3 regions of the Bacillus swezeyi genome follow, and region 3 is predicted to be linked to each of the others. Evidence: predicted binding sites of a transcription regulator. Region 3 holds the regulator's gene; each other region holds the start of a gene.
What was found. The regulator Rex, encoded in region 3, represses fermentation and respiration genes when NADH is low (regulators of the CRP and FNR family bind a similar motif). The targets are predictions, from matches to a motif close to TTGTGAAATATTTCACAA.
Positions count from the first base shown of each region.

Region 1: RBH91_RS11135 (nitrate/nitrite transporter) is a predicted target of Rex. The motif match lies at 3,482-3,499, and genes of this name have one in related genera.
Region 2: RBH91_RS10985 (YwiC-like family protein) is a predicted target of Rex. The motif match lies at 2,546-2,563, and genes of this name have one in related genera.

Region 1 is NZ_CP133085.1:2,244,773-2,255,492, reverse strand. It holds gene RBH91_RS11150 (enoyl-CoA hydratase/isomerase family protein) at 1-429, shown strand, start outside; gene RBH91_RS11145 (AraC family transcriptional regulator) at 726-1,184, shown strand; gene RBH91_RS11140 (mannan endo-1,4-beta-mannosidase) at 1,730-2,788, shown strand; gene RBH91_RS11135 (nitrate/nitrite transporter) at 3,512-5,008, shown strand; gene RBH91_RS11130 (nitrate reductase subunit alpha) at 5,084-8,767, shown strand; gene narH (nitrate reductase subunit beta) at 8,757-10,307, shown strand; gene narJ (nitrate reductase molybdenum cofactor assembly chaperone) at 10,279-10,720, shown strand, end outside.
Region 2 is NZ_CP133085.1:2,177,598-2,188,317, forward strand. It holds gene RBH91_RS10965 (DUF438 domain-containing protein) at 1-478, opposite strand, end outside; gene RBH91_RS10970 (DUF1858 domain-containing protein) at 475-717, opposite strand; gene RBH91_RS10975 (TIGR04053 family radical SAM/SPASM domain-containing protein) at 809-1,912, opposite strand; gene RBH91_RS10980 (cyclic nucleotide-binding domain-containing protein) at 2,022-2,489, opposite strand; gene RBH91_RS10985 (YwiC-like family protein) at 2,639-3,361, shown strand; gene RBH91_RS10990 (fumarate/nitrate reduction transcriptional regulator Fnr) at 3,395-4,108, opposite strand; gene RBH91_RS10995 (nitrate/nitrite transporter) at 4,254-5,438, opposite strand; gene RBH91_RS11000 (DUF2164 domain-containing protein) at 5,658-5,897, shown strand; gene RBH91_RS11005 (Crp/Fnr family transcriptional regulator) at 5,950-6,618, shown strand; gene RBH91_RS11010 (nitric-oxide reductase large subunit) at 6,778-9,132, shown strand; gene RBH91_RS11015 (hypothetical protein) at 9,223-9,363, shown strand; gene RBH91_RS11020 (GerAB/ArcD/ProY family transporter) at 9,606-10,691, shown strand.
Region 3 is NZ_CP133085.1:746,014-756,733, forward strand. It holds gene tsaE (tRNA (adenosine(37)-N6)-threonylcarbamoyltransferase complex ATPase subunit type 1 TsaE) at 1-173, shown strand, start outside; gene tsaB (tRNA (adenosine(37)-N6)-threonylcarbamoyltransferase complex dimerization subunit type 1 TsaB) at 154-846, shown strand; gene rimI (ribosomal protein S18-alanine N-acetyltransferase) at 859-1,317, shown strand; gene tsaD (tRNA (adenosine(37)-N6)-threonylcarbamoyltransferase complex transferase subunit TsaD) at 1,307-2,332, shown strand; gene RBH91_RS03460 (ABC-F family ATP-binding cassette domain-containing protein) at 2,572-4,500, opposite strand; gene moaC (cyclic pyranopterin monophosphate synthase MoaC) at 4,648-5,160, shown strand; gene RBH91_RS03470 (redox-sensing transcriptional repressor Rex) at 5,157-5,801, shown strand; gene RBH91_RS03475 (twin-arginine translocase TatA/TatE family subunit) at 5,841-6,014, shown strand; gene tatC (twin-arginine translocase subunit TatC) at 6,021-6,797, shown strand; gene RBH91_RS03485 (YdiK family protein) at 6,846-7,037, opposite strand; gene RBH91_RS03490 (CPBP family intramembrane glutamic endopeptidase) at 7,037-7,771, opposite strand; gene groES (co-chaperone GroES) at 7,999-8,283, shown strand; gene groL (chaperonin GroEL) at 8,334-9,971, shown strand; partial or broken gene RBH91_RS22575 (peptidoglycan-binding domain-containing protein) at 10,066-10,720, shown strand, end outside.

The DNA of each region.
Region 1 (10,720 bases), 1.5 Mb from region 3:
GAAAAGCTTGATCAGATGATCGAAGAATGTCGGACTGAGCCTTCGCAAGAGAGCAAGCTTGCTCCTTATCAAAAAGCGATTGATCATCATTTTAGGTTTGATACGTTGGAAGAGATCCTTCAGTCGCTCGAAAGCGAGGGAAGCGATTTTAGCGTGGATGTGAAGAAACGGCTTCTTTCAAAGTCTCCATTTTCATTGAAGATCACATTAAAACAACTGGCGGGCGGCAAACAAAAAACGATGGAAGAATGCTTTGCTACAGATCTGATGCTTGCCAAGAACTTTTTGAAACATCATGATTTCTTTGAAGGCGTGCGGTCCGTCCTTATCGATCGTGATCAATCACCGAACTATGAGTATCAACACGTTTCAGATGTAACAGATGAAGTGGTGAATCAGTTCTTTCACCCTTCTGAATCTGCCCGGTGATCAAAAGGAGAGCTGACCTTAGACGTCGGCTCTTTTTTGCGGAAGCGCTTATTTAAAATGCGTGTTTATTGAATGTTGTTAAATTGACAAAGCAAATTGTAAATTTAAGTCGATTCCTTCTCTTACAGGAATTCGGCTTTTTTAGGTTGACTTCTTTAACTAAAGTTGCCTATTAGTTGAGAAGGCAGCAAACAGTGAAGGGATTTTAGCATTTTTAAAAAAACAAATGATGATATTTTTATATCATGATAGTATTCGAAATGTATCAAATATCATCCAGAAAGGAAAAAGAAGATATGAATATGAAAGTCGAAACTCTTCCAAACTATCGTCTCGCATATGTGCGACAAGTTGGTCCTTATGGTCCTGGAAACATTCAAGCAATGGAAACATTAAAGAAATGGGCTGAGCAGAATCATCTACTTGCTGAATCGGCAATCATACTTGGAATTCCGCAAGATAACCCGGAAACGACACTTCCTGAAAACTGTCGGTATGATGCTTGTATTGTCATTTCAAACGAATATCAAATTGATCATTCAATTTGCGAAAGCGAACTTTCTGGTGGAAAATATGTCATTCACAAAGTCAAACATACAGCAGAAGATATTCAAAAAGCCTGGACTGACATTTTTCTGGATTTGCAAAACAGCGGATACCACATTGATAACAAACCGATTTTGGAAAGATACACAGGTGATATGATTTCCAGCGATTATTGCGAAATATGTGTACCTGTAAAACCTTTATCGTAAGAGTAAGGTAGGGCAAGTTTCCTCACTTCGGTTCATCAGGTAAAATGATGCTCTAAAAGAAGTATGACCAGTTAATAAACTAAGCGCATGAAATAAAAATTAATCTATCATTCACAGATTGAAGAGAAACATGACCGATTTTAAGATGAAGTGTTAAAGAGAGCTTATCCGCTTTTTACATCGAAACAGATAGTGAAGTCAGATCCTTTTTGTTTCACGATTGGTATATTAGCATCAGTCGCAAAACTCTTTGTTGAGCGATTAGGCCCTTTTAAGAGTTTCTTAAAAGGGTTTTTATATGTTATGAAGAATAAATTTAAATGTCTATACTTTCAATTTTAAATGTAAACGCTTTATTTTAGGGCGCCTGTTTTTCCAATGATTTAATGATGCAGCAATAAAGGCGCCATAACGGTAAGAATGCCCCTAAAGGAGGTGATGCACAAAAAAGCGACCGTTAAGCAATGTCCTATTCATTTTTTATGCTGCTCAACGTTTTTCAAACAGGAGGTTTTATCAAAGTGAAAAAAAGTACAGTCTGCTTCATGTTTGCATTGCTGTTTATTTTTTCCGGCTCACAGACCATCTACGCGCATACTGTATCTCCGGTCAATCCTAAAGCCCAGCCTACAACAAAAGCCGTCATGAACTGGCTCGCCCATCTGCCAAACAGGTCGGAAAACCGAGTGATGTCAGGCGCATTCGGAGGATACAGCCTTGATACATTTTCAATGACAGAAGCCGACAGAATCAAAAATGCAACGGGACAGCTGCCTGCGATTTACGGCTGTGATTATGCAAGAGGATGGCTTGAACCGGCAAATATAGCCGATACCATTGACTATAGCTGCAACAGTGATTTAATTTCATACTGGAAGAACGGCGGGATACCTCAAATCAGTTTACATCTGGCAAACCCCGCATACACAACAGGCCATTTTAAAACACCGATTTCAAACAGCCAATATCAAAATATATTAAATTCATCGACAGCAGAAGGTAAACGGCTCGAAGCCATGCTGAGCAAAGTCGCTGACGGACTGGAACAGCTGGAGAACGAAGGTGTTCCCGTTCTTTTCAGACCTCTTCACGAAATGAATGGGGAATGGTTCTGGTGGGGACTCACAGAATATAATCAAAAAGACAGCCAGAGGATCAGTTTATACAAACAGCTTTACACAAAAATCTATCACTATATGACACATACAAGAGGATTGGACAATTTGTTATGGGTGTACGCACCGGATGCCAACCGAGACTTTAAAACCGATTTTTATCCGGGCTCTTCATATGTTGATATTGTCGGATTGGACGCCTACTTTAATGACCCGTATTCCATTCAGGGGTACGACCAATTAACATCATTAAATAAACCGTTTGCTTTCACCGAAGTCGGACCGCAAACGACAAACGGAAGTTTAGACTACTCTTCATTTATCAATGCCATTATACAAAAATATCCGAAAACCACTTACTTCCTGGCCTGGGATGAAGGGTGGAGCCCTGCCGCGAACAAGGGAGCATATAACCTCTATCATAATAGCTGGACGCTGAATAAGGGCGAAATATGGAACGGTGATTCATTAACGCCGATTGTGGAATAAACAAAGTGGTTGAAACAGAAACTTTATATCCATCCAGCAATCAAGCAGAAACCGCAATAAGTATCTTGCGGTTTCTGCTTCTTACTTTATGAGAGGGCGCGCTACACGCTTGCATTACCCCGTTTCTCTTCAAACCGTTTTAGGATTTTGTCATGCTCTGCATAAATCGAATTTAAAAAATCACCCTAAACAAAAAAAGGAGGGAATATTGTGCTTGATGAGAAAACAATCCAAATTGTGAAATCGACTGCCCTCATTTTAAAGGATCACAGTTATCTAAATCGGTAAACATTTTTACAAATTATGATTTTCAAAAGCCCCTGAATTGCTTCATTTATTTAATTAACCCAATCAAAATCGCGGCATTCAACAGGAAGCTCTGGCATATTCCGTTTATGCCGCCGGTGAACATATTGATCATTTAGAAGCTTTAAATCCCGTCATCAAAAGAATCACTCAAAAACATCGGGCAATCGGCATTAAACTAGAACCCAGACAAGGATGCTGATTTTTATTTTTGCGGTCCGATTTCCTTTATGAAAGCTATTAACAATGCGCTGAAAAAATGGGGTGTTCCGAAAAACAACATTCATTATGAAGTGTTTAACCCGATCGCTATTTTAGAAGAAGAATAAACTGACAAGCATGCAGAAAAAATGCATAACTGGCAATGATTTGGGGATGATGGAGGTAACGTGAAAATTTTAAGAAAGGGCCTCCGAAATGAAGCCAACAAAAATTCAGCTGCCTCTTCAAACATTCAGCTTAATTGTGGGGTTTATGGTATGGGTCATGATTTCATCATTAATGACTTATATCAAACAAGATATCTCGCTTTCGTCAGGGCAATTATCATGGGTGACTGCAATTCCGGTCATATTGGGGTCTGTTCTTCGTGTTCCGATAGGTTACTGGACGAATCGGTTCGGTGCCAGGCGGATTTTTCTCATAAGCCTCTTATTTTTGATACTGCCCGTCTATTATTTAAGCCTTGCCGATTCTTTTGCCGACTTATTAATAGCCGGACTTTTTTTAGGTATCGGCGGAGCCATTTTTTCAGTCGGTGTTACTTCTTTGCCAAAGTATTACCCAAAAGATCGGCATGGATTTGTCAATGGGATATATGGAGCCGGAAATATTGGAACAGCGCTGACTTCATTTGGCGCGCCCATTCTTGCAAATCAATTTGGGTGGGAAGCTACTGTCAGACTTTTTCTCATTCCGCTTATCATATTGGCTGCTCTTAATTTCTTATTAGGAGATAAACATGAGTCGAAAGTGAAAACAGCTTTAAAGGAACAAATCATCGATGTTTATCGAGAGGAAAAGCTATGGTTTCTTAGTCTTTTTTATTTTATAACATTCGGTTCATTTGTTGCGTTTACCGTATATCTTCCTAATTTTTTAGTGACTCAATTTAAGCTTAGCGAAGTAGATGCGGGGCTGCGTACAGCGGGGTTTATCACGATTTGCACATTATTTCGCCCTTTGGGCGGGTGGCTCGGGGATAAATTCAATCCGTTTAAAGTTCTGATCATTGTATTTTCAGGTTTAACGTTTTCTGGTGTACTCCTGTCTTTTTCTCCAACGATCGCATTATACACCGTGGGCGTTTTAACAGTAGCGGTGTGTTCGGGAATCGGGAATGGAACCGTGTTCAAACTGGTGCCTCTTTATTTTTCAAAACAAGGAGGCATTGTGAACGGAATTGTTGCCGCCATGGGAGGATTGGGAGGTTTTTTTCCGCCTCTTATTTTAACAATGGTCAATCAGCTGACAGGTCATTATGCGATTGGTTTCATGGCGTTATCTGAATTTGCTTTAGCAAGCTTAATTATCGTGATCTGGATGTTTTATTCGGACAAACTCAGGCTGGCGGACAACATCGTTGAAAGCACCGGCCAAGGGGTAATGGTTACGGATACTAAAGGCGTTATCCAAAAAGTAAATCCTGCATTTACTGCCGTCACAGGATTTAAAAAAGAAGAAGCTGTCGGCAAAACCCCGCGGCTCTTAAGGTCTGGAAAACATGACAACAGTTTTTACAAAGCGATGTGGGATGAGCTCGAGAAAAACGGATATTGGCAGGGCGAAATTTGGAACAAGCGTAAAAACGGCGAAGAATACCGCGAATGGTTAACAATCAGTGCAGTCAAGAGTGATGCCGGCGAAGTCATGTATTATGCAGCAATCTTTAGCGATGTTTCACAAAAAACGTAAAACAAGCATTGTTTTTCATAGGACTTCAATCAGACATTACCAAAAAAGCAAAGCAATCTGAAAGGGAGTATAGCCATGAAGAAAAAAATATCCCCATTACTCAAAAAGATGACTTTTTTTGGACGTACCGCTGATTTAAACAATCATAGCACGTTATCCGCTGCAGACCGCGAGTCTGAAAAATACTACCGCAGAAGATGGCAGCATGATAAAGTAGTTCGCACCACTCATGGCGTGAATTGCACCGGTTCTTGCAGCTGGAAAGTCCATGTAAAAGACGGCATTATTACATGGGAAACACAACAAACCGACTATCCGACGACCGGTCCGAATATGCCTGAATATGAGCCGAGAGGATGTCCGCGCGGTGCAAGTTTTTCATGGTATACATACAGCCCTATACGTGTTCGTTATCCATATGTGAGAAGTGCGCTGTTAAAGGTATGGAAGGAAGCCATGCGAAAAACGAACGACCCCGTTGACGCATGGCAAATGATTTCTGAGAACCCAGACATGCAAAAGACATATAAATCAGCTCGAGGTAAAGGCGGATTTGTCAGGGCAAACTGGGACGAAGTCAACATGATGATTGCTTCTCAATTGATTTTTACTATTAAAAAGTATGGTCCGGATCGTATTGTAGGTTTTTCCCCTATTCCGGCAATGTCCATGGTCAGTTATGCGGGCGGTGCCAGGTTTCTAAACTTAATCGGCGCGCCATTACTCAGCTTTTATGATTGGTATGCCGACCTTCCGCCGGCATCACCGCAGGTATGGGGCGAACAGACAGATGTTCCTGAAAGCTCTGATTGGTATAACTCCAGCTACATATTAGTATGGGGTTCTAATTTGCCGCAAACGAGAACACCTGATGCACATTTCTACGTAGAGGCCAGATATAACGGAACGAAGGTGGTTTCTATTAGTCCGGATTATGCTGAGTTTGTTAAGTTTGCCGATCATTGGTTAAACGTCAGTCCCGGCATGGATTCTGCGTTGGCGATGGCGATGACCCATGTCGTTCTCAAAGAATTTTATGTCGATCAAAAAACGCCCTATTTCGAAGATTACGTCAAGAAATATACTGATTTGCCTTTTCTCATTACATTAAAGAAGCATGGCAGCCACTACAAAACAGACCGATTTTTGCGTGCGAGCGATCTGGGAATGAATGTAAACAAGGCGGAATGGAAAACCGTCGTGTTCGACCAAAATTCTAATCAATACGCCGCACCTAATGGAACCATCGGCCATCGCTGGTCAGAAGGAGGAGAGTGGAATCTGCACTTGAAGGATACAGAAAATCAGCTAGGAGATCTTGATCCTGCCCTCTCTTTTCTAGGAATAGAAGACAAAACTTTATTGCTGCAGTTTCCTTACTTTGGCCAAGAGCAAAAGCAAATTATTGCACGGGGAGTACCTGTTAAAGAAATTGGGCAAAATGGTGAATCCGTTTATGTCACAACCGTATTTGATCTCATGCTGGCGCAAACAGGCGTGAATCGCGGTTTACCTGGCGATTATCCAAAAGATTATGATGATCCAAAACCATACACACCTGCGTGGCAAGAACAAATGACAGGTGTTGACCGCAAGCTAGTCGCTCAAATTGCAAGAGAATTCGCTCAAAATGCGGTTGATAGCAAAGGCCGGTCGATGATCATAATGGGTTCGGGCATTAATCATTGGTATCATTCTGACACCATTTACCGGGCGATTCTTAATCTGGTTTTATTAACTGGCTCACAGGGAGTAAACGGCGGGGGCTGGGCGCATTACGTCGGGCAGGAAAAAGTACGGCCCCTTGAAGGATGGCAAACGATCGCGATGGCCCGTGACTGGGGAGGTCCGCCGCGTTTACAAAATGGAACATCTTTCTTTTATTTCGTGACAGAGCAGTGGCGGTATGAAGACCAAAAATCTTCAGACTTAATTTCACCGCTGGTAGAAAAACCTCGATATCATCACCTTGGAGATTACAATGTACTGGCCGCAAGATTAGGATGGCTGCCTTCCTATCCGCAGTTTAATAAAAATTCGATTACCTTATACGAGGAGGCGAAAGCAGCTAATCCCGATGAAGCCGTGAAGTATGTTGTTGATCAAATCAAGAATGGGCAAATGAAATTTGCGATTGAAGAGCCAAGTAATCCGGTTAATTTTCCGAAAACCTTATTTGTATGGCGGGCCAATTTAATTGGAAGTTCAGCAAAAGGTCATGAATATTTCCTAAAACACCTGCTCGGTACACATTCCGGCATTCTAGGAGATCAAGATCATTCCTTAAGCACAGAAGAGGTTGATGCAAAATCGGATGCACAAGAAGGCAAGCTCGATTTATTAATTAATATGGATTTCAGGATGTCCGGTACAGGATTGTACTCAGATATTGTCTTGCCTGCTGCAACTTGGTATGAAAAGTATGATATCAGCTCGACCGATATGCACCCTTTTATTCATCCTTTCAATCCAGCGATTACACCGCCGTGGGAAAGCCGGTCTGATTGGGACACATTCAAAAAATTGGCCAAAACATTTCAAACTTTAGCGGAAAAGTATCTTCCAGAGACAATAAAAGATATTGTGGCTACGCCGCTTCTTCATGATACTTCAGATGAGACGTCGCAGGCGTTGGGATTGATTCCCGATTGGAAAAAGGATGGAAGCGAACCTGTTCCCGGAGAGAATTTCCCGCTCATTCATGTCGTAGAAAGGGAGTTTACCAAAGTATACGATAAATTCATTGCGCTGGGACCGAATATAAGAGAAAAAATCGGAGCGAAGGGACTAAGCTGGGATGCTAAAGAGGAGTATGACGAATTAAAAGATATATTAGGCACGGCAAAAAGTACAAAGGAATATAAAGATTGTCCCGACATCTCAGCAGACCGAAATGCCGCGGAGGCTATTTTAACGTTATCCAGTACAACAAACGGTTCACTTGCGATGAAAGCTTGGGATACATTGGAAAAGAAAACAGGGCAGAAATTAAAAGACCTGGCCATCGAACGGGCTGAAGAGCATATTTCCTTTGACGAAATTTCAGCTCAGCCTAGAAAGGTTTTATCATCTCCGGTTTATAGCGGGACGGAAACCGGTAATCGCCGTTACTCACCTTTTACGACAAATATAGAGCGGCTTATTCCATTTCGAACCTTAACGGGCAGGCAGCATTTTTTCCTCGACCATGAAATCATGCAGGAATTTGGGGAAGATCTGCCGACATTTAAAGCCCCTTTAAGAAAAGCTGCTTTCTATGATAAGGATGGTCAGCCTGCATCAACAAAACAAGAAATAAAACTGCGCTATTTAACGCCGCATTTTAAATGGTCTTACCACAGCACATATTATGACACATTGCCAATGCTTACGCTGTTCCGGGGCGGACCGCATGTATGGATGAATAACAAAGATGCGGAGACTGTGGGCATACGAGATAATGACTGGCTTGAAATGTACAACCGCAATGGGGTTGTTGTCGCAAGGGCTGTTGTCAGTCATCGATTACCGAGAGGCGTAGCTTTTATGTATCATGTGCAGGACAGAACGATTAATGTTCCGGGCTCAACAATTACAAACGATCGCGGGGGGACTTTTAATAGTCCGACAAGAATTCACGTCAAGCCGACACAAATGATTGGAGGATACGCCCAGCTTAGCTACGGATTTAATTACTATGGACCAACAGGCAACCAAAGAGATGAACAAGTCGTCATTCGTAAATTAGAACGAAACGAGGTGGATTGGCTTGAAGATTAAAGCGCAATTTGGAATGGTGATGAACCTTGATAAATGTATTGGCTGCCACACATGCAGCGTGACCTGTAATAATACATGGACGAATCGTACAGGTGCCGAGTATATGTGGTGGAACAACGTTGAAACAAAACCGGGTGTCGGATACCCGAGGGAATGGGAAAATCAAGACACCCACCGAGGAGGCTGGGCGTTAAAAAACGGGAAAATCGAACTGAAAGCCGGCGGTCGCGCCAAAAAGCTGTTCAATATCTTTTACAACCCTGATTTAACTCATATTGATGATTATTATGAGCCTTGGACCTATGATTACGAAAATTTAATAAAGAGTCCCCAGAAAAAACATCAGCCTGTGGCAAGGCCTATCTCCCAGCTTACTGGTGAATACATCGATTTAAAATGGGGGCCAAACTGGGAAGACGATCTTGCAGGTGTTTATGAAACAGGTCAAAAAGACCCGAATATGCACAATGTTGATGAACAGGTCATTCAAGAGTATGAACAAGCCTTTATGATGTATTTACCAAGAATTTGTGAACACTGCATCAATCCGTCATGTCTTTCTTCTTGTCCATCTGGTGCCATTTACAAACGTGATGAAGACGGTATCGTTCTTGTTGATGAGGACGCATGTCGAAGCTGGCGTTTTTGCATGTCAGGCTGTCCGTATAAAAAAGTTTATTTTAACTGGAAGACGAATAAAGCTGAAAAGTGCACGTTTTGCTTTCCGCGTATTGAAAATGGCCAGCCAACGGTTTGCTCTGAGACTTGCGTCGGCCGTTTGCGCTACATCGGTATCGTCCTATATGACGCAGATAAAATAGAAGAGGCGGCATCTGTTAAAAATCCACAGGATTTATATGAATCACACTTGAATATTTTTTTAAATCCACATGATCCAGAAGTCGTAAGACAGGCAAAAAAAGATGGAATTCCGGAAGATTGGATAGAAGCAGCCCAAGCATCACCCGTATATAAGCTTGCCGTGGAACATAAGGTTGCACTTCCTTTACATCCGGAATACAGAACCTTGCCAATGGTATGGTACATTCCGCCATTAAGCCCTATCACCAACACGTTCAGCGGTCAAATTGATACATTAGACCCTGGTATCATCTTTCCGACAATCAAGCAATTTAGAATTCCAATCCAGTACCTTGCAAACCTGATGACAGCCGGTGATACAAAAGTAATTGAACGGGTGTTAAAGAAGATGGTTGCCATGAGAAGTTATATGAGAAGTGTAAACCTTAAGCAACCGTTTAATAACACCATACTCAAAGATGCCGGTTTAACTGAAGAAACAGCTGTAGAATTGTATGAATTATCCGCCATAGCTAAATATAATGATCGTTACGTCATTCCGAAAGCTCATCGGGAAGAGGCTGGGAATATGTATGCCGGCCAAGGCTCTGCGGGTTACGAGTTTATGGAAGGCTGCTCAGGCTGCAGTTTGGGCACTGAAAAATATGAAGACTTATACGCATTCAGTGAAGAATATTGGAGTGATCTAAATGGAAAAGCAATGGATGGAAGAAGATAGACTAGTGTTTAAACTTTGTTCCTTATTCTTGAGATATCCAGATAAAGAATGGACCGAATCAGAAGAAGTGAATCAAATGGTTAATGCCATTGAGAACAAAGGAATGAATCATTGTCTCCGGCAGTTTATGACCTATGTGAATGAAAACGCTTATAAAGTATTGTGTGAGAATTATGTTCAGTGGTTTGACTTCAGTGAACCAAAAACGCTTTATTTAACTCATGGAAGGTTTGGAGAGAACAGGGAGCGCGGATTAGCTTTTGTTAAATTAAAAATGGAGTTTGCAAAAGCCGGATTCTACATTAAAAATGATGAACTGCCGGACTACTTACCGCTTATCTTAGAGTTTGCATCTATGGCTGATAAAGACTTTGTTCAAAAAGTGTTTTTCATTCACAAAAAAGCAATTGATC
Region 2 (10,720 bases), 1.4 Mb from region 3:
GATTCTCTTTTCTGCTGTAATGCTTGTCAACATCTGCAAGCAAATTTAAATCTCCGATCAGCTTAAGAATGTTTTCTGTATCGTCTTCCTTTACAAAGCGATCGAGATGAAGCTGAATTTTAAAGTTTAAAAGGAGATCAATCTCTTTATTTTCTTTTATGAACGTATGAACCGGGTGGCCGGGCTGCTGATCAGCTTCAGTTCGGTGAATGTCTTCAATCGAACCTTTGAAGACGGATGCATGAACAGTGCAAAGCTTTTGGATTTCTTCAGGTGTGATGCCCTCTTCCTGCATTAAAGCTTGTTCCAATTGGGCGATTTCCTCGGCATTGACAGAACCAAAACCTTGTTTGAAGCGCTTTTTTACCTCATCGAGAGATTTTCCTTTATGGAGGTCGATGATGATCTCTTTCAGCTGCTGTTTTCGTTCGTTTGACATGTCTTGATGTACTTCCCGGTTGTTGATGAATTCGCTCATTGTTTGTCTCCTTTCCAAACGGGGTCAAATCCGTGCTTTTTTAATATGTCTAACACAAGCGTCAATTCAATTTGCTTCATCCTCGCGCCTTTTGGTATTGTCATGATGCGCCCGGCTGTTTCAAGCATGCCGGGCTTTGTAATGTTTTCAAAGCCGATGTCCTTCATCAAGGTTTTTAATTCAGGATGCAATGTGCAAAGTTCGTAAACAGAATCGTTCAAATCTAGTTTTTTATTCAGAAGGGATCACATCCTTTGAAATTGATGATCATTCTCATGTTTAACAATACGACAGGTGCGGTCGGAAAATTGTGATACAGATCACAATGCTCTAGCGCAAAGCTTTCGGAATATAGATGCAGCTTGGATCGCTGGCCAAATAATCGCCTGTCAGAGCATAGGCCCGTGAGCGTGATCCCCCGCAGACATGGCGGAATTCGCAGACACCGCATTTTCCTTTGAATCCGTCCGGGTTTCGCAAATCCTTGAAAATCGGCGACTCACGGTAAATTTCTGCCAGTGGCTGATCACGGATGTTTCCTACTTTAACAGGCAGCAGCCCGCTTGGATACACATCACCGATGTGGGAGATAAACATAAATCCATTTCCGTCATTGACGCCTTTCGGTGCGCGGCCCAATCCGCCGATCGCATCAATTTTGCCTTTTTGTAAAGCGTGCTCATAGCGGATTTGCATGTGGGGTTCTTTCGTTTCCCGCATTTTTTGCTGGATGACGACCCGTCTATAGTGCTGGGCTGCAGTTGTTTTGATATCAAAGGGCGCCTCTTTGGCTAAGCGGCTGAGCCAAAGAAATGTTTTTTCATGATCTACAGGGGAAATCATGTCGTCTCGTTTGGCGCGGCCGGTCGGAACGAGGAAAAACACACTCCACAGCACACAATTTAATTGTTCAATCAGCTTGGCCATTTCATCCAAATAATCGATATTGTAAGTTGAGATGACGGTGTTGATCTGCAGGGGCAAATTGAACTCATGGATATATCGAATCGCTTTCATCGTTAAATCAAAAGAGCCGTCTGTTCCTCTAAAATGATCATGGATCTCGCGGTTCGGTCCGTCTAAGCTGAAAGCCCAGCGCGATAAGCCGATATCTTTGGCGGTTTTGATGGCTTCCTTCGTCACATTCGGGGTTGCACTCGGCGTCATTGATACCCGAACGCCTTTTTGGACGGCATACTCAATGATTTCGAACACGTCTTCTCTCATTAATGGATCGCCTCCGGTCAGCACCAAGAGGGGGTTGTTCATTGAATAAATTTGATCGATTAAAGCTTTCCCTTCTTTAAGCGAGAGCTCCCGCGGGTCTCGAGTGTTTTGAGCTGATGCCCGGCAGTGAAGGCATTTCAGTTCACACGCCCTTGTCAGTTCCCAAATGACGATAAATGGAGCTTCCTGAAAATCACACTGTATCATGTTTGATCTGTCCTTTCCTTAAGCAATTATGTGTATCATATCGGAAATGAAGATGAAAAAAAGTTAAGTAGATCACATTTGAAATGGGGGAGAAGGGAAGGGACCCTTCTCAATCTTCGTTTTCTGAGGAGGAATGGAGATAACGTAAAAATAGCTGATAGGAAAAATATAAATTTTGCTGGAGAAGAATGAGAAAATTCAACTGCAATTGCTCATTGTAGGTCATCATTTTTTTAAATATGTTAAATGGAATTTCAAGAACGGCTGTTTCTGCGGCAGTTTTTACTGAAATAAACGGAGATAAAAACGGTTCTCCCTTTTGGTCAATGGGAAAAACATCGCCTTTTTCCCATTCGGCGATGGTGCGTGATTCTTCTGGAAGCCTTCTATCTGTAAAATGCACTTCACCTTTCAAAACAAAATAAACGGCTTGTGAATGAAGAAACGACCGAGGAGGGTGCGATGAGACGATATCAATCACCTTTCCGTTTTTCAGCAGCTTTTTAATGATGGGAAGGGGCACCCCAAGAAACATCGGAAGATTTTTCAGAAATAATAAATAGTCAAACCGATTCATAGAACTTCCTCCTTCTTATATGTTAGCTCCAGTATAGAGTGATAGGCTATAAATGGCAGTGATAAAATTCACATCTCGCTATGCAAAATGTCACTTGGTAATCGAGATAAAATTTTTATAATGTAATAGAAAAGAAGGGAGGATGTGTGATGAAAGTGTTGATACCGAAACAGCACGGCGCTTGGGCGATGCTTGTGATTCCTTTTCTGCTCGGTATGGTCGGCGGGGGAGCGCATTTGCGGCATATTCCGCTGTTTGTCGGCTGGCTGTTTCTTTACCTTGCGGCTTTTCCTTTGACGATGATCGCGAAAAAGAAAAATATCGCATATTATCAAAAATGGGCAGTGGCCTACAGCATTCCGGCCGTCTCCTTGTTGCTTGCCTCCGTTCTGATGGAGCCCGGGCTCGTGTTGCTCGGATTGTCGCTGTTTCCGATGTTTCTCATCAATCTTTATTATGCAAGGAAAAATAACGACAGGGCGCTGTTGAATGATATCGCGGCGATCATCGTGTTCAGTGCGGGCGGGCTTGCCAGCTATTGGACAGGGGCCGGAACGCTGGACGGCTGGGCATGGTTCGTTTTTACTCAATCCATCCTGTTTTTCGTCGGCAGCGCCTTTTATGTGAAATCGATGATCCGTGAAAAGAAAAATAAGCGGTTTAAATGGTATTCATGGGGCTATCATGTGATTTTGCCGTTTTTATCAGTGGTGTTTGGGGCCGGATGGGCGGTTCTCGGTTTTATTCCGAGCAGCATCAGGGCGCTGCTTTTATACGGGAGGAAACTGTCGGTGAAGAAAATAGGCATCCTTGAATTGGTGAATGCCTGTGTCTTTATGGCGGTGGTCAGCGTGTTTTTGCTTACAATATAAAAACAAGGACAATGTTCACTGTCCTTGTTTGTTTTAGTCAATGTTGCATATGATGACCGGACAATTTTCACAGTCAATCTCCCGTTTTAAATAGCTGAGCTGATGGATCACGATTTTTCCGGAATCCTCAATCGAAATCACACCGTTTTTCCGGAGATCGCTCAGCATGCGGTTGATGCTCTCTCTTGCGGCAGCACAAAATTTCGCCAGATCCTGATTGGTCAGAACAATATTAATAAGTATCCCGTCGCTTCGCGCAACGCCGTAGCTGTTTGCAAGGCGGATCAGGGTGGAGTAGAGCGCCCCCTTTTTCCCATTGAGAAGAAGGTCGCGGATTTTTGATTGGATCTTTCGTAAATGAGTGCTTATCCATTTCATGAATTCAAAGGTTAAGGCTCCATTTTGAATCAGTTCTTTTTCGAGTTTTTCTTTATTGATAACTAACACTTCGCCATCTGAGAGGACTTTAGCGCTCAGCATATATTTCGCTTCATCAGAAAAAAGCGTCAGCTCTCCGACAATATCATTTTTTTTGCACATTCTAAGCGTCAGTTCTTTTCCATCCGACGTTAATTTTCCGATTTGGACGAGTCCTGACTGAATGAGATAAAGTTCCTCTGCATCCATACCTTCTTGAAATAGGTAAGTATCCTGCCGGATTTTTCTTTTGGTGCTGATCGATTCCAACAAATGATGCAGATCGACTGAGAGCAGATCTGTGTCAGATTTTCGAACAGGCATATTCATTGAGCGTCACCCCTTTTGCAGTTCTATTGTAACGTTAAATAAGCCTGAGTGATCTTTCAAAAATAACAATCTTGTGAACGAATGACAAAAGACCTAAAAATAACCTGAGATCATTGATCTCAGGTCATTTTGCTGCTGGACGGTTTTATAAATTGCGGGCATTTGTTTTCGATGCTGTTTTGCTCATTTCCTGAAAATACATCCAGACGACAATGACAAAGCTGGCAAGCGCTGCTTCCGAAAGCGCCATAAACCCAATCGCATAATGGCCTGTCGTCTGATAAACGCTTGATAAGATCAGAGGCGGGAAGAAACCGCCTAAACCGCCCATTGCTGAAACGATCCCATTGACAATGCCAGCCTGTTTTGAGAAATAAAGCGGCACAAGCTTAAAGACGACACCATTTCCGATTCCGGCGCATACGGCAACCGTCAAAACGCCGAATCCGTAAAGAGTGAGGCTTGGAGAAAAGGCCAATAAAATGCCTGATAATGTGCACCCCGCAAATACATACATTAAGAGCTTCAGCGGATTGAACTTATCCGCGAGCCAGCCGCCGACAGGTCTGAGAAATGTGGCAACAGCGATGAAGCCGGCGGTTCTGAGCCCTGAATCAACGGGATCGAGCCCGAAGTGATTCACAAGAAAGTTCGGAAGATAGACTGTGAAAGCTACAAAAGAGCCGAATGTGATAAAGTAAAATAAACTTAAAAACCATAGTTTTTGATTTTGATAGACGGCTTTGATTTGATCTTTTACAGAAATTGCAACCCTTGTTTCTTTCTTATCTCCAAATAAAAAGTTCAGCAAAAAAAATACGGCGACTAAGATCAGATACATCCGGACCGTATTCGCCCATCCTGCGGTTTTGGCGATCACGGGAGCGGCAAAAGTGGTAATCGCCGTTCCGATGTTTCCGGCTCCATAAATACCATTGACAAAACCATGTTTTTCTTTAGGGTAATACTTTGGCAGTGATGTCACCCCGATGGAAAAGACCGCTCCGCTGATCCCGAGGAAAAATCCGCCGACGACTAAATCGGATAATGAATCAGCCGTGCTGATCCAAAAAATCGGGAACAGGAGTAACAAAAAACTGATCATAAACGTCATTCTTGCCCCAAATTTGTTCGTATAGTACCCAAGCGGAATCCGAAGCAGTGATCCAAGGATGACCGGGATAGCAGTAACAAGGGAAATCTCACTTTCGGTCAGGGAGATATCCTGCTTAATATGAGGCATTAAAGATGAAACCAGCACCCAAACCATAAATCCTGCCACTAAACTGAATGATTGTAGTGGTAATTGCATTTTTTGACGATTTACCATTACGGCTTTGCTCCTTTCAAAGGGAAAAATAAAATGATCAATCAGCACGTTTATCTTACAAAAAGTCTTTTAAAAACATTGTGAACAACATCACACGGTAATCGGGCTGATTCATGTTTAATAGCGGTAATGTAAAGAAAATGTTAGACCCATAAAAAAATATATCGTCCATTTATGAGCATTTTCGTTTATCATAAAAATAAAAAGGGAGTGCGTTTCGTGCTTTTACAGCTGACACAGGAAGAAAAACAGGCCGTCATGAGCGAGATCAAACGCTTTTATCTTGAAGAGAGGGGAGAAGAGGTCGGAGATATTGCGGCGATTCAGACGTTTGAATTTATAAAGGAAAAGCTCGGCCCTTACTTTTACAATCAGGCGCTAAAAGACAGCCGCAAGGTGGTAGAAGAAAAAGCGGCAGCTATTGAAGAGGAGCTTTTTGCCCTTGAAAGGCGTCTTTGACAGGCTGGCCGCCTAAAAAACAGTCTTTTTGCCGAAGGGATTGAAGGTTTAGATGGAATTTCTGAAACAGTTTCTGATTTTCAGCAGCTTGAATGATGAAGAGTTTAAACAAATTGAAGAGATCGCGATAAAGCGGAGATACCAGCCCAGAATGTTTGTGTTTATGGAAGGGGAAGAGCGGGAGGCTGTATTTTTCATCAAATCCGGGCTTGTGAAGGCGTATAAGATTGATGAAGACGGCAATGAACAAGTCATTTCTCTTCTGCAAAGCGGAGACATGTTTCCGCATGTCGGCTTTTTTGACGGCTCCCCATACCCGGCAACAGCTGAAGCGGTTCAGGAAACCGAATTAATCGTCATCCGCGTTGACGACTTTAATGAACTGCTCATGACATATCCGGAAATGACGATTAAAGTGATGAAAATCATGGGAAAAAAAATCCTTGATCTGCAAGAGCGTATTCAAGGGTTTATTTCAAAAGACGTCCAGCACCGGCTGACCCACGCTTTAAGGAAACTGGCGGCTGAACACGGGGTTCAAAAAGGAACAGGCGTCTATATTAACCTTCCCATTACCAATCAGGACTTTGCGAATATGGTCGGAACGTCAAGGGAAACGATCAACCGCACGCTAAATGAAATGAAAAAGAAAAAACTGCTTACAGCCGACAGGAGCGGTATTTTAATCCATGATGCGGATTGGCTGAACGGCTGCAATTGAGCGCCTTCCGCCAGTATATCAGGCTTTCCATTGAAAGAGGGGAGCCTGATTTTTTTATTGAATTCACAAATCTGCCATCTTTAAAGTGATCTGGTTCACAACTGCTGTACTGCATATCCAGTATCTTAGGACATGCAAATAAGAAAGGAGTGAACCATGATGGAAGTTCAAAGGGAGACGGTACCAGAGAAGAAGACGACAAAGAATGGCTTCTTGAAATCTGTTCTTGTCTTTACGCTGATTGCAAGTTTTTCGGTGCTGTTATTAGGGGGCTATTGGATTTTTAAGGGACTTGCGCCAAGACCGCTTGAAGTGTCAGATCCAAACGGCGAAGTGCTGATGACAAAATCGTCAATCAAGGGCGGACAGGCAGTCTTTCAAAAATATGCCTTAATGGATTACGGGACTATTTTGGGCCACGGATCTTACATGGGGCCTGATTATACAGCAGAAGCGCTGAAAGTCTATACAGAGGGGATGCAGAGCTTTAAAGCGGACAAGCAGTATGGCGAAAGCTTTAATAACCTTTCGGAAGAAAAGCAAAATGTGATCCGGAATCAAGTGATTCGCGAAATGAGAAAAAACCGTTATGATAAAGGGTCGGACAAACTGCAACTGACACAGGCCCAGGTATATGGCTTACATCAAGTCCGCGCCCATTACCGCGAAGTGTTTACAAAGGGAGACGGATGGGGGCTTGAACCGGGGCTGATCAAGGAAAGCCATATGCCTGACCATAACAGGGCATGGGTCACGAACGAGGACCAGATCACACAGGTTTCTGACTTCATCTTTTGGACGGCATGGCTGTCCAGCACGTTAAGACCTGGGGATGACATTACCTATACAAACAACTGGCCGTATGATGAAGAGGCCGGCAATACAATGTCATTTGCCGCGGTTTGGTGGAGCGGCGCCAGCGTCACGATTCTCATTTTGTTTGTCGGCATTATATTATTCGTGTTTTACCGCTACAAGCTGGGAATGAAGGAGGCTTATGAAGACGGGAAGTTTCCGGTATTTAATTTGGAGAAGCAGCCGCTGACGGCGTCTCAAGTTAAAACGGGAAAATATTTCGCCGTTGTTTCGCTGCTGTTCTTTGTTCAGGCCATGCTCGGGGCTCTGCTCGCCCACTATTATATCGAACCCGACAGCTTTTTTGGAATCGATTGGATCAGGGACCTGCTTCCTTTTAGCATTGCAAAAGGATACCACCTGCAGCTTGCGATCTTTTGGATTGCGACGTCATGGCTCGGCATGGGAATTTTTGCGGCGCCGCTCGTCGGAGGCAGGGAGCCGAAAAAACAAGGCTTGTTCGTCGATATTCTCTTCTGGGCGCTGATCTTTCTTGTCGGAGGCTCGATCGCCGGCGAATGGCTCGGTGCAAAAGGATATTTAGGGAACAATTGGTTTTTATTCGGTCATCAAGGAATGGAATATATTGAACTCGGCCGCTTCTGGCAGATCATTCTTGCGCTGGGTATGCTGATTTGGCTGTTTATCGTATTCAGGGGCATTAAACGCGGCCTCAAAAAAGAAACCGATAAAGGCGGTTTAATTCATTTGCTGTTTTATTCATCCATCGCCATTCCGCTGTTTTACGGAGCCGCCTTTATGTTCAACCCTGGTACAAGCATCACGATGTCCGATTTTTGGCGGTGGTGGATCATCCACTTATGGGTGGAGGGGATCTTTGAAGTGTTTGCCGTCGTTGTTATCGGCTTTTTATTGGTGCAAATGAATTTAGTGACGAAAAAATCGACCGTCAGAGCGCTCTATTTTCAGCTGATATTGCTTTTGGGAAGCGGTGTGATCGGAATCGGCCACCATTACTATTATAATGGATCATCTGAAATATGGATCGGGCTCGGTTCGGTTTTCTCCTGTCTTGAAGTTATTCCGCTAACCCTGCTTGTGCTGGAAGCATATGAACAATACAAGATGATGAGGGATGGGGGACATTACTTCCCATATAAATCAACATTTTGGTTTTTGATTTCAACGGCCATTTGGAATCTTGTCGGTGCAGGCGTATTGGGCTTTTTAATCAACTTGCCTGCTGTCAGCTATTTTGAGCACGGCCAGTTTTTAACGCCTGCCCATGGCCACGGAGCGATGATGGGGGTTTACGGCATGTTCGCCATTGCCGTATGGCTGTACACATTGCGCAATATCGTCAAGCCTCGCGCTTGGAATGACAAATTGCTGAAAATAGCATGCTGGACGCTGAATATCGGCTTGTTTGGAATGGTCTTTATCAACTTGCTTCCAGTCGGTTTTCTTCAATTGAAAAAAGCGTTTGAAGAGGGCTATTGGAGCTCAAGGGCGCCTGAATTTTTGCAGCAGGATGTGGTCCAGTCGCTGCTTACATGGCGGGCTGTTCCCGATACCATCTTTTTAGTTGGCATTGTGCTGCTGTTGATTTTCAGCATCAAGGCATTGTTCCATCTCCGCAAACCGACGCATAAAGAAGGAGAAGCGCTGCCTGTCAAAGATATTGCTTTAGACGATTAGATGAAAAAGGACAGGGGATTTAGAAAGTCCTCTGTCTTTATAGTGGTGGAAGAAAAGGCAGCGGCGACTATGACATGACATAAGGATGAAGTGACGTTTCTGAAGCAATTTATGATTTTCAGCGAGCTGAATGATGATGAGTTCAAACAACGCGTCTATCAGCCGAGAATGTTTGTATTTATGGAAGGAGAAGAACGTGAACCCGCATTTTTTATTAAATTCGGCCGTTAAGTATTTAAGGATAGATGAAAACTGATTACCCGGCAGCGAGTGAAGCTGGAAACCGGGTTATTCGTGCCCTCCTTTGCTGATTTTGATCATGTCCCCTCGGTATTCATATTCAAAAAAAGGCTTAATAAAAACGGAAATCTATGTTGCGTTTTTTTCACTTAGGGTAGTAATGTTTATTAATTAATTGATTAGCTAATACTATTAGGTGAATAGGGAAGGGATTTACTGGATGAGGTGTAAGGATGCTTGAAAATGGTATGATATCAGCAAGGCAATTTCAGATATTTGTTTTCATATTTACCATAGGCAGTTCTGTCCTTTACATTCCTGCGTCACTTGCTGCTGAAGCGAAACAGGATGCTTGGATTGCTTCAGGATTTGGATTAGGAATTGGTTTATTGATTGTTAAGCTTGTTACTTCGGTTGCAAAGCTTTATCCTGACTTGAATTTTGCTCAATATATCGAAGTTATTTTAGGAAAATGGGCAGGGACGATAGTTAATTTAGCATTTTTCTTTAATTTTTTCATGGTTTCTGCCTTTGTTCTTCGGGATGTGGGTGACTTCTTATTAACGGTTATTATGCCAGAAACCCCTTTACAATCTATCTTAATAATTTTTATTCTTGTTGTGATCATGGGGGTTCGTTTAGGATTGGAGACGTTGGCCCGTTCAGCCGAGATATTTTATCCATTGTTAATCATTTTGATGTTATTGCTGTTGATCGCACTTATTCCTCAATTTCAATTTTCAAATATACAACCTCTTTTTGAGAGCAGACTAAAAACCATCACTCTCGCAAGTTTTCCATTTATCGCCGTTCCTTTTTTTCAGTTTTCTGTTTTTCTTATGATTATGCCTTATGTTCATAAGAAGAAAGAGGTAGAAAAAAATTTCTTTTCAGGGACAATTAAAGCAGGAATGTTATTAATTCTATTTACAGCTGTTTCAATATTGGTTCTTGGTGTAGATATGACAGCTAGGCAATTTTTTCCGACGTATACTCTTTCAAGAAAAATTAATATAGGAGATTTTCTGCAGCGCCTTGAACCGATAATGGCGGGTATTTGGTTCATTTCCATATTCATTAAATTAGCGATTTGCTACTATGCGTCTGCTTTATCCCTGGCTCATACTTTGAAGCTAAAGGATTATAGGGTCTTGACTTTCCCTTTAGGGATGATATTGGTTGTTCTCTCCATAATTATTTACCCAAATATTGTATACACCGGTGAGTTTATTAAATGGATGTTTTTTTATTTTGGAACGATGGGTTTAGTAGTTCCGATTTTAGTATTAGGAGTATCGAAATTAAAAAGTCATAAATAAACGTAAAAAAGCATTTGAAGACGGGGAGT
Region 3 (10,720 bases):
TCTGCCTCGTGGAATGGGCTCATCTGATCGATGAGCAGCTTCCAAAGGATCGCCTTGAAATTGTCATAAAACGGCTTGGCGATGATGAACGAAAGCTGACCTTTTCTCCAAAAGGCAGCAGGTACGAAAATCTTTGCAAGGAGATAAGTAAACATGACGATACTTGCGATTGATACATCAAACTTAACACTTGGGGCTGCTTTAACCAGAGATGGAAAAGTGATAGCCGAGCATATATCCCATCTGAAAAAAAATCATTCTGTCAGGGCGATGCCGGCAATTGATGAGCTTCTTAAAGAATGCGGACTTCAGCCTGGCGATCTGACCAAAATTGCCGTGGCGAAAGGACCGGGATCTTATACCGGGGTTCGGATTGGCATCACGATCGCAAAAACGCTTGCATGGTCGTTGAATATTCCGGTTGCGGCCGTTTCCAGCCTTGAAGTGCTGGCTGCCAACGGCCGTTTTTTCCCCGGCTTGATTTGTCCGTTGTTTGATGCCAGGCGCGGGCAGGTTTATACAGGACTTTATCGCTATGATGACAATAGCAGACTTCAGGCTTTAGAAGAGGATCAAAATATTCTGTTTGAAGATTGGCTTAAAAAGCTGAAAGCAATGGAACAGCAAGTCCTGTTTTTAGGCAATGATACTGAAATACACAGGGACTTGATCAAGCAGATACTCGGCGAGCAGGCTGTGATTGCAGGGCCTGCCCTTCAGCTTCCTCGGCCTTCTGAATTGGCGTTGATCGGAGAAACTAAAGAGCCTGAACCTGTACACGGCCTTGTTCCAAACTATATTCGCCTGGCTGAAGCGGAAGCCGTATGGCTGGAAAAACAAAAGTGAACGGGTGAAGCCATGAATACTCAAATGGTCATACGCGATATGGCGCCAAAAGATGTGGATCAAGTGTTTGAAATTGAAAGAATCTCTTTTTCATCTCCGTGGAAAAAAGAGTCTTTTCACCATGAGCTTGATCACAATATGTATGCGCATTATCTTGTTCTCGAAATAGAAGACCAAGTCATCGGCTACTGCGGGATCTGGATTGTGATGGATGATGCACAGATTACCAACATTGCTGTGTCACCTGCATACAGAGGCCGCCATTTAGGGGAAGCTCTTCTAAAAGCCGCCATGAAGCTGTGCCGGATGAAGAAGGCAGTCCAGCTTTCTTTAGAGGTGAGGGTATCAAATCATATTGCGCAAAGCTTATATCAAAAACTCGGTTTTCAGCCGGGAGGAATTCGGAAAAATTACTATACTGACAATGGAGAAGATGCATTATTAATGTGGGTGAGACTAAATGAATCATAAACAAGATCTGTATGTATTGGGAATTGAGACAAGCTGTGACGAAACCGCCGCCGCCATCGTTAAAAACGGTACAGAAATTGTCGCAAACGTAGTTGCGTCTCAAATTGAAAGCCATAAACGATTTGGGGGAGTCGTCCCTGAAATCGCGTCCAGGCATCATGTGGAGCAGATGACGATTGTGCTGGAAGAAACCTTTTCACAGTCGGGAATGACTTTTGATGATATGGATGCAATTGCAGTAACCGAAGGACCCGGCCTTGTCGGCGCTTTGCTGATCGGCGTAAATGCTGCAAAAGCGCTGAGTTTTGCCCGCAATATTCCGCTGGTGGGCGTTCACCATATTGCCGGACATATTTATGCCAACCGGCTTGTCCGGGAAATTGATTTTCCGACGCTTGCGCTAGTCGTCTCAGGAGGACATACCGAACTCGTGTATATGAAAGAACACGGATCATTTGAAGTCATTGGAGAAACGCTCGATGATGCGGCAGGCGAAGCGTATGATAAAGTGGCAAGAACAATGGGTCTGCCTTATCCGGGAGGCCCGCACATTGACAAACTCGCTCAAAAAGGCGAAGCAAACGTGCCATTGCCGCGCGCATGGCTTGAAGAGGGGTCGTATCATTTCAGCTTCAGCGGCCTCAAATCGGCGGTTATCAACACGCTTCACAATGCTTCACAAAAGGGAGAAACCATTCCCCCGGAAGATTTATCCGCGAGCTTTCAAGAAAGTGTCATTGATGTCCTCGTGACAAAAACGGAACGTGCTGCAAAGGAATACGGCGTCAAGCAAGTATTGCTTGCAGGAGGGGTTGCCGCAAACAAAGGGCTTAGGACGGCTCTTGAGAAGACATTCAGCAGCTATCCGGATATTCAGCTCCTGATTCCGCCCCTTTCGCTATGCACAGATAATGCGGCGATGATTGCAGCTGCAGGGACCGTCGCTTTTGAAAAAGGCATCAGGGGAAGATATGATATGAACGGCCAGCCCGGCTTAGAACTGACTTCCTATTAGAACCTCACAAAAAGTGGGGTTTTTTTACGAAATACATGTTACTAACATATTATTAACATGTATCCACAGGCCTGTGTATAATATTTTAAAGCTTGTTCTATAGAGCTTTTTTACCTGTTAACATTGTGTATAAACATTATATTTTTGTGGATAATGTGGGTAAAACGCTTTCTTTGTTTTTAACAAAGGGTTTGTTTTGTGGACAAAAAACCGCTTCATTCCAGAAGCGGTTTTTGGATTTATTCATTTGTAGAAAGTGCTTCCCATTCTGATAATAGCTGTTCGAGCTCATCATTCAATTCTTCATTTTCGGCGTGGATATCCTGGACTTTTTCATGGTCTTGAAAGATATCCGGTTCGCAAAGAAGCTCTTCGTTCTGTTCAATTTTACCTTCGATGGCCGTAATTCTTGTTTCGATTTCTTCTATGCGGCGCTGACGCTGGCGTTCTTTTCTTTTCCACTCTTTTTCTTCTTCATAGCTGCGTTTTGTTCCCGCCTTTTCTGATACAGATTGATTCCGCTCTTCCGCTTGTTGTTTTTCCAATTCTTCAAGCTCCAGCTGCTGTGCTTTTTTTTCTGTATAATAATCGTAGTCCCCTAAATATTCTTCGACTCTTTCAGGAGAAAGTTCAAATACTTTTGTTGCGATGCGGTTGATAAAATAGCGGTCATGAGAGACAAATAAAATCGTTCCCGGATATTCGATCAAAGCGTTTTCCAATACTTCCTTGCTGTCTAAATCGAGATGGTTTGTCGGCTCATCAAGAATGAGAAAATTGCCTTTTTGAAGCATCAGTTTCGCAAGTGCGAGCCGTGCTTTCTCTCCGCCGCTTAAAGCGTGTACCGGCTTTAACACATCATCTCCAGAGAACAGAAAGTTGCCGAGACAGGTTCGGATATCTTTCTCATTCATTTCCGGATAGTCGTCCCAAAGTTCGTCAAGCACGCGTTTTGACGAGGTCAGCTCAGTCTGTTCCTGGTCATAATAGCCGATGGAGACATGTGAGCCTGTCGAAATCGATCCCGTTACAGGCTTCAGCTTCTGAACCAGCGTTTTTAACAGAGTGGATTTGCCGATTCCGTTCGGGCCGACGAGCGCCACGCTTTCCCCGCGCGCAATATGAAAAGCCAATGAGCGGAGGAGCGGGGGCTGATCCTGATAGCTGATCGTCAAATCCTCAACCCGGAGCACATCGTTTCCGCTTTGTCTTGCAATGTCAAAGCGGAAGGACGCCGACTTTTCATCTCCCAATGGTTTGTCCATGACTTCCATTCGTTCAAGCTGTTTTCTTCTGCTCTGCGCGCGCTTTGTCGTTGAAGCCCTGGCTAAATTGCGGTCGACGAAGTCCTGCAGCTTGGCGATTTCGTCCTGCTGCTTTTCATAAAGCTTCGTTTCTTTTTCAAGTTGTTCCGCCTTCATTTTAAGATAAGAGCTGTAGTTTCCGCTGTATTTTTTGCTTTGGGATCGGGAAATCTCATAAACCTGGTTGACAACTTTATCGAGAAAGTACCTGTCATGGGAGACGATTAAAATCGCTCCGCTGTAGTTTTGCAAATATTGCTCCAGCCATGTCAGCGTGTCGATGTCCAGGTGGTTTGTCGGTTCATCGAGAATGAGCAGATCCGGCTTTGTCAGAAGCATTTTTCCGAGAGCAAGCCTTGTTTTTTGCCCTCCGCTCAAGTCCTGTACGCGGGCCGAGTCGTCAAATCCGGCAAATCCAAGCCCGTGCATCACTGATCTGACTTCAGCTTCATATTGATAGCCGCCTTTGTCTTTAAACTCCTGCTGCAGTCTGTCATATGTTTTCATTAAGGATTCCAGCTTGTCTGGATCAGCGTGCGCCATTTGTTCTTCTATTGAACGCATCTCTTTTTCCATCTTTTTCAGAAAATCAAATACCGACAGGAGCTCTTCTTTAATTGTCAGCTTGGAATCAAGCCCTGAATGCTGATCAAGATAGCCCATCGTCAAATCCTTCGGCTTGATGATTTCTCCTTCTTCATAAGACAGCCGTCCGGCAATAATTTTTAAAAAAGTAGATTTTCCGGCACCGTTGCGTCCGACGATTGCAATCCGATCCCGTGATCTGACTTCCAGCTTTATATTCGTTAAAATAGAATCGGCTCCAAATGATTTTGAGAGCTGATTGACTTGTAAGATCATCATGATATTTCACCTCTTGTTTGCTAGTTTAAGTGTAGCCTATCAGATAGCAGTCAGCAAACAATTAAGCGGGGTCTGGAAGATTTTAACCAAAAGAAAAAGACAGAACGAAGAAAATAGTGTATGATCGTTATAAGGAGAGTTATGATCATGAATGAATTTACACACTTTAATGAACAAGGCAGAGCCAAGATGGTTGATATAAGTGAAAAGGGAGCTTCAGTCCGCACTGCTGTGGCCATTTCAAGCGTGTCAATGAACAGAGACGTGCATGAAAAAATCAAGAATCAAGAAATGGGAAAAGGCGATGTTTTGGCAGTGGCGCAAGTGGCCGGCATCATGGCTGCAAAACAAACATCAGTTATCATCCCGATGTGCCATCCGATTGCCCTCAAGGGAGTCGATATTGCCTTTCAATGGGAGGAAAAAGAACAGAAAAGCATTTTGCACATTCAGTCTAAAGTCAAGACAAAAGGGAGCACAGGTGTGGAAATGGAAGCGTTAACTTCTGCTTCCGTATGTGCGCTTACCGTCTATGACATGTGTAAAGCGGCGGATAAGGGAATGGTGATAGGCCCGACCTGTCTTGCAGAAAAGACAGGCGGAAAAAACGGTGACTATAAAAGGGAAAAAGCTGATGTAGACATGGAGGATCGCTTATGAACATGGATCATTCAAAAATTCCGCAAGCGACAGCGAAGCGGCTGCCGTTATATTATCGTTTTTTAAAAAACCTTCATGCATCCGGGAAACAGCGTGTATCATCCGCAGAACTGAGCGATGCCGTAAAGGTCGATTCCGCGACAATCCGCAGGGATTTTTCGTACTTTGGCGCGCTCGGTAAAAAAGGGTACGGCTACAATGTCAATTATCTGCTGTCCTTTTTCAGAAAGACGCTTGATCAGGATGAAATGACAAACGTAACGCTCATTGGCGTGGGAAATTTAGGGACAGCCTTTCTCCATTACAATTTTATCAAAAACAATAATACTAAAATTGCAATGGCTTTTGATATCAATGAGCACAAAATCGGGACGGAAGTTGGCGGTGTTCCCGTCTATGACTTAAACAAGCTTGAAGAGCATATGACAGATGATATACCCGTCGCCATTTTGACGGTTCCGGCCCAAGCCGCGCAATCCATTACAGACAGGCTTGTTGCGCTGGGCATTAAAGGCATTCTTAATTTTACGCCGGCTCGTTTGAATGTGCCGGAACACATTCGGATTCATCATATAGATTTGGCGGTTGAACTTCAGTCACTCGTGTATTTTCTGAAACATTATTCAATGAATGAAAAGTAAAACGGGAAACTTAAAAATAAAGGAAAGGGGGCAGGCTTTATGCCGATCGGTCCTGGAAGCTTTATTTTAATCGTCGTGGTGGCGCTTTTGATTTTCGGCCCGAAAAAACTTCCCGAGCTTGGAAAAGCGGCGGGAAATACGTTGCGGGAATTTAAAAATGCAACAAAAGGGTTAGCAGATGACGATTCCGATAAAAAGAAAGAAGATCAGTAGGATAGGATGACATTTATGAAGGGAAAAGAAATGTCGCTGGTAGAACATATCACAGAACTTCGAAAACGGTTCGTGATCATTTTTTTCTTTTTTGCCGTTTTTGTTGCAGCAGGCTTTTTTTTGGCAAAGCCGTTGATCATTTATCTGCAGCAGACGGATGAGGCGAAACGGCTGACGCTTAATGCGTTCAAGCTGACAGACCCTTTATTTGTGTATGTGCAGTTCGCCTTCATTATCGGCGCTGTCTTGACTTCGCCGCTTATTTTATATCAGCTGTGGGCTTTTATCAGCCCGGGGCTGTATAAGAAAGAACGCAAAGTGACGCTCAGCTATATTCCGGTATCGATCATACTCTTTTTAGGCGGCATTGCCTTTTCTTACTTTATTTTATTTCCGTTTGTCGTTGATTTTATGACGAGAATCTCCGATGATTTGCATGTAAATCAAGTCATCGGAGTACATGAGTATTTTCAGTTTCTGCTGCAATTAACGCTTCCTTTCGGCTTATTGTTTCAGATGCCTGTGGTCATCATGTTTATTACAAGGCTCGGACTGGTGACGCCCATGTTTTTGGCAAAGATCAGAAAGTATGCTTACTTTGTTTTGTTTGTCATTGCGGCGCTCATCACACCGCCCGAGCTTTTGTCTCATTTAATGGTTTCAGTGCCTTTATTATTCCTATATGAGGTCAGTATCGTGATTTCCAGAATATCTTACAGGCAGGCGCAAAAAACAGTTATCCAAGAGGAAAATCAAGCGTTTTTAAAAGACCAAATCAAATAAAGAGCCATCCTCATATTCCGAGAATGGCTCTTTTCTATCAGTACAGGGTTATTGATCTTTTCGTTTCAGTTTGCTCGACAAGGCGAACATTTTAAAGGAAATGCTGATATTATAGGCAGCGAAAAGCATCAGAAGAATGGTGTAAAAAGACCACATGTTTCCCGGTGAGGTAGCTGCCAGATATGTAAACAGCACGCCTGTCAACAAATAAATCAATCCCCAAAACTTAGGGCTTCTCATCATAAAAATCCTCCAATAATCAACTGCAATTTCTCCAATCGCTCCAAATATTCTTCAATCGGCCCTCGGAAAGTCTGCAGCAAGACAACAAGCGTATTCATGGCGACATGGGCGAAAATGGGAACGATAATCCGGTTTGTCCTGACGTATAAAAAGGCGAATGTGAATCCCATTGCCGTGTAGATTAAAAGGTGTGAGAAATCCATATGGACAACCGAGAAGATCACGGAACTAAAGAGAGCGGCGATGAAAAAATTAGTTTTTTCGTAGATCGCGCCGAATATAATCTTTCTGAAAATGATTTCCTCAAGGATCGGACCGAACACAGAAGAGACAAACATCATCAGCGGCAATGTGCTGATGATTTCCATGATGCGCTGTGTATTTTCCGATTCCGGGTTGACCCCGAACAAGTTCATTTCGATCGAAGCGGCAATCGATTGGGCAAACAGGGCAAGAAAAACACCGCCGACAGCCCATCCGATAGATGCTCCAACAGATGCTTTCGAACCGTTGCGAAGCGTTGTTTTCGGCACCGTCCTCAGGATCAGCAGCACGATGACAAGGCAGAGGGGAAAGGCGATGACCGACCACACGCCTGTCAGTGTAAGCTTTGCTTCGGCGGGCGCCATGCCTCTTCCCACGCCCAAAAAGTACAGCAGGGGAAGGCCGACAGCAGCCGACAACTGCATGAGGACATATGTCAAAATAATAAACCAATATTGTTTTCTCAAGCCGTATGTACTCCTTTTCTAAAATGTAATACAGACTATGTTTATTGTAACACACCTCTTTTTAAATTATAGGGCGATAAGGATGAGCATTAAAAAATGTAAGCGCAAAAAATTTTAATCTTATCACTTGAAATTGCCTGGGAGATTCTTTATTATAATAATTGTGTTAGCACTCAACAGATGCGAGTGCTAAAATTACATATGAAAATATTGAGGAGGTTGTTTCATTGTTAAAGCCATTAGGTGATCGCGTTGTCATTGAGCTCGTTGAGTCTGAAGAAAAAACTGCTAGCGGAATCGTACTTCCTGACTCCGCAAAAGAAAAACCCCAAGAGGGTAAAGTGGTTGCTGCCGGTTCAGGCCGTGTATTAGAGAGCGGAGAGCGCGTTGCATTAGAAGTTAAAACAGGCGACCGCATCATCTTCTCAAAATATGCAGGTACCGAAGTGAAGTATGAAGGTACTGATTACTTAATCTTGCGTGAAAGCGACATTTTAGCTGTTATCGGCTAAGACATAAATAAAATCAAATCTTTACACAATCCTGAGGAGGTTTGAATAACATGGCAAAAGATATTAAGTTTAGCGAAGAAGCCCGCCGTTCAATGCTGCGCGGTGTAGATGCATTGGCGGATGCAGTAAAGGTAACTTTGGGACCTAAAGGACGCAACGTCGTTCTTGAGAAAAAATTCGGTTCTCCACTTATCACAAACGACGGTGTAACCATCGCGAAAGAAATCGAACTTGAAGATGCTTTTGAAAACATGGGTGCAAAGCTTGTTGCTGAAGTTGCGAGCAAAACAAACGATGTGGCCGGTGACGGTACAACAACAGCGACAGTTCTAGCCCAGGCGATGATTCGCGAAGGTCTTAAAAACGTAACAGCCGGAGCCAATCCTGTGGGCGTCCGTAAAGGAATTGAGCAGGCTGTTGCCGTGGCGGTTGAAAGCCTGAAAGAAATCTCTAAACCAATCGAAGGCAAAGAGTCCATCTCACAGGTTGCTGCGATTTCAGCGGCTGACGAGGAAGTCGGAAGCCTGATTGCAGAAGCGATGGAGCGCGTCGGCAACGACGGTGTCATCACAATCGAAGAATCCAAAGGCTTCACGACTGAGCTTGAAGTGGTTGAAGGTATGCAGTTCGACCGCGGATATGCGTCTCCATACATGGTGACGGATTCTGATAAGATGGAAGCGGTTCTTGAAAATCCGTACATCTTAGTGACAGATAAGAAAATCACAAACATTCAAGAAATCCTGCCGGTGCTTGAACAAGTCGTTCAACAAGGCAAGCCGTTGCTTCTGATTGCTGAAGACGTTGAAGGTGAAGCTCTTGCAACACTTGTAGTCAACAAGCTTCGCGGAACATTCAATGCAGTAGCTGTTAAAGCTCCTGGATTCGGGGACCGCCGCAAAGCGATGCTTGAAGATATCTCTATTCTGACAGGTGCAGAAGTGATCACAGAAGATTTAGGCCTAGACCTTAAATCAACTGAAATCGGCCAATTGGGACGCGCTTCTAAAGTCGTTGTCACAAAAGAAAACACAACAATCGTTGAAGGCGCCGGAGATGCAGAACAAATCGCGGCACGCGTCAACCAAATCCGCGCTCAAGTTGAAGAAACAACTTCTGAGTTCGATAAAGAAAAATTACAAGAGCGCCTTGCTAAACTTGCCGGCGGTGTAGCTGTCATCAAAGTCGGTGCTGCGACTGAGACAGAACTGAAAGAACGCAAGCTTCGCATCGAAGACGCCCTGAACTCTACTCGCGCTGCGGTAGAAGAAGGAATCGTATCAGGCGGAGGTACAGCTCTTGTCAATGTATACAATAAAGTAGCTGCTCTTAATGCTGAAGGCGACGAACTGACTGGTATCAACATCGTTCTTCGCGCTCTTGAAGAGCCGATCCGCCAAATCGCGCACAATGCCGGTCTTGAAGGATCTGTCATCGTTGAGCGCCTGAAAGGCGAAGAAATCGGTGTCGGCTACAACGCTGCAACTGGCGAATGGGTCAACATGATCGACAAAGGCATCGTCGACCCGACAAAAGTGACACGCTACGCTCTGCAAAACGCAGCATCTGTAGCAGCGATGTTCCTGACAACTGAAGCAGTTGTCGCTGACAAGCCTGAAGAAAACAAAGGCGGCGGCGCAGGAATGCCTGACATGGGCGGAATGGGTGGCATGGGCGGCATGATGTAAGCCCCCAGCCGCTGAAACCCCTTGAGAAATCAAGGGGTTTTTTCTTTTTTACTCTATCAATCGTTTAAATTCCCGAACAGAGCCCGGTGTTGCAATGTGTTTTAAAAAAGTGATTCACAGTGAAACATTTCAAAATACCGCTGAAATTGAGGGCAGATCTGTATAAGCATTACGCTATTTGCTGACAAAATCCGTCATTATGGAGGTGGCAAACAAAAATTGCCCGCCCGTGAGTGAGCGATTCAAGCAAGCTTGCGGTATTTCGCAAAAAAGTCCATAACTTGCTCGGGAATAAAATCGTTTCAAAAATAACGACATCCACGAAGCAAGACGAGAAATTCTGCAGGGACTATCTTGAAAAAAGGTTCATCCAAATCTGAAGTCAAAGAGTTGCAAAAACGTCTGATTGCTGCAAGCTGAGGGACGATGCCCATGGCTCTTACGGAAACGAAACTGTATAAGCCGTTAAAGCCCTTTAAAAGAAATCCGGAATAGCGGTTGATGGCATTTATGGCCCGGCAACCGAAAAAGCTTTTCAGGACATTGAAGAGAAAAAGTCACCTTCAAGCGGTAAAAATCATCTTACAAGTTGCCGACCGGAATCTATAAAGTGGAAAACCTGATGATTAAAGGAACAGCTGTGCGGCAGTTTCAGGAGGTGCTCGCTGCTCTTTATTTCTATCCAGACAAAGGAGCCAAAAACAACGGCACAGATGGTTATTACGGGCTGAAAACGAAAGCGAAACTTG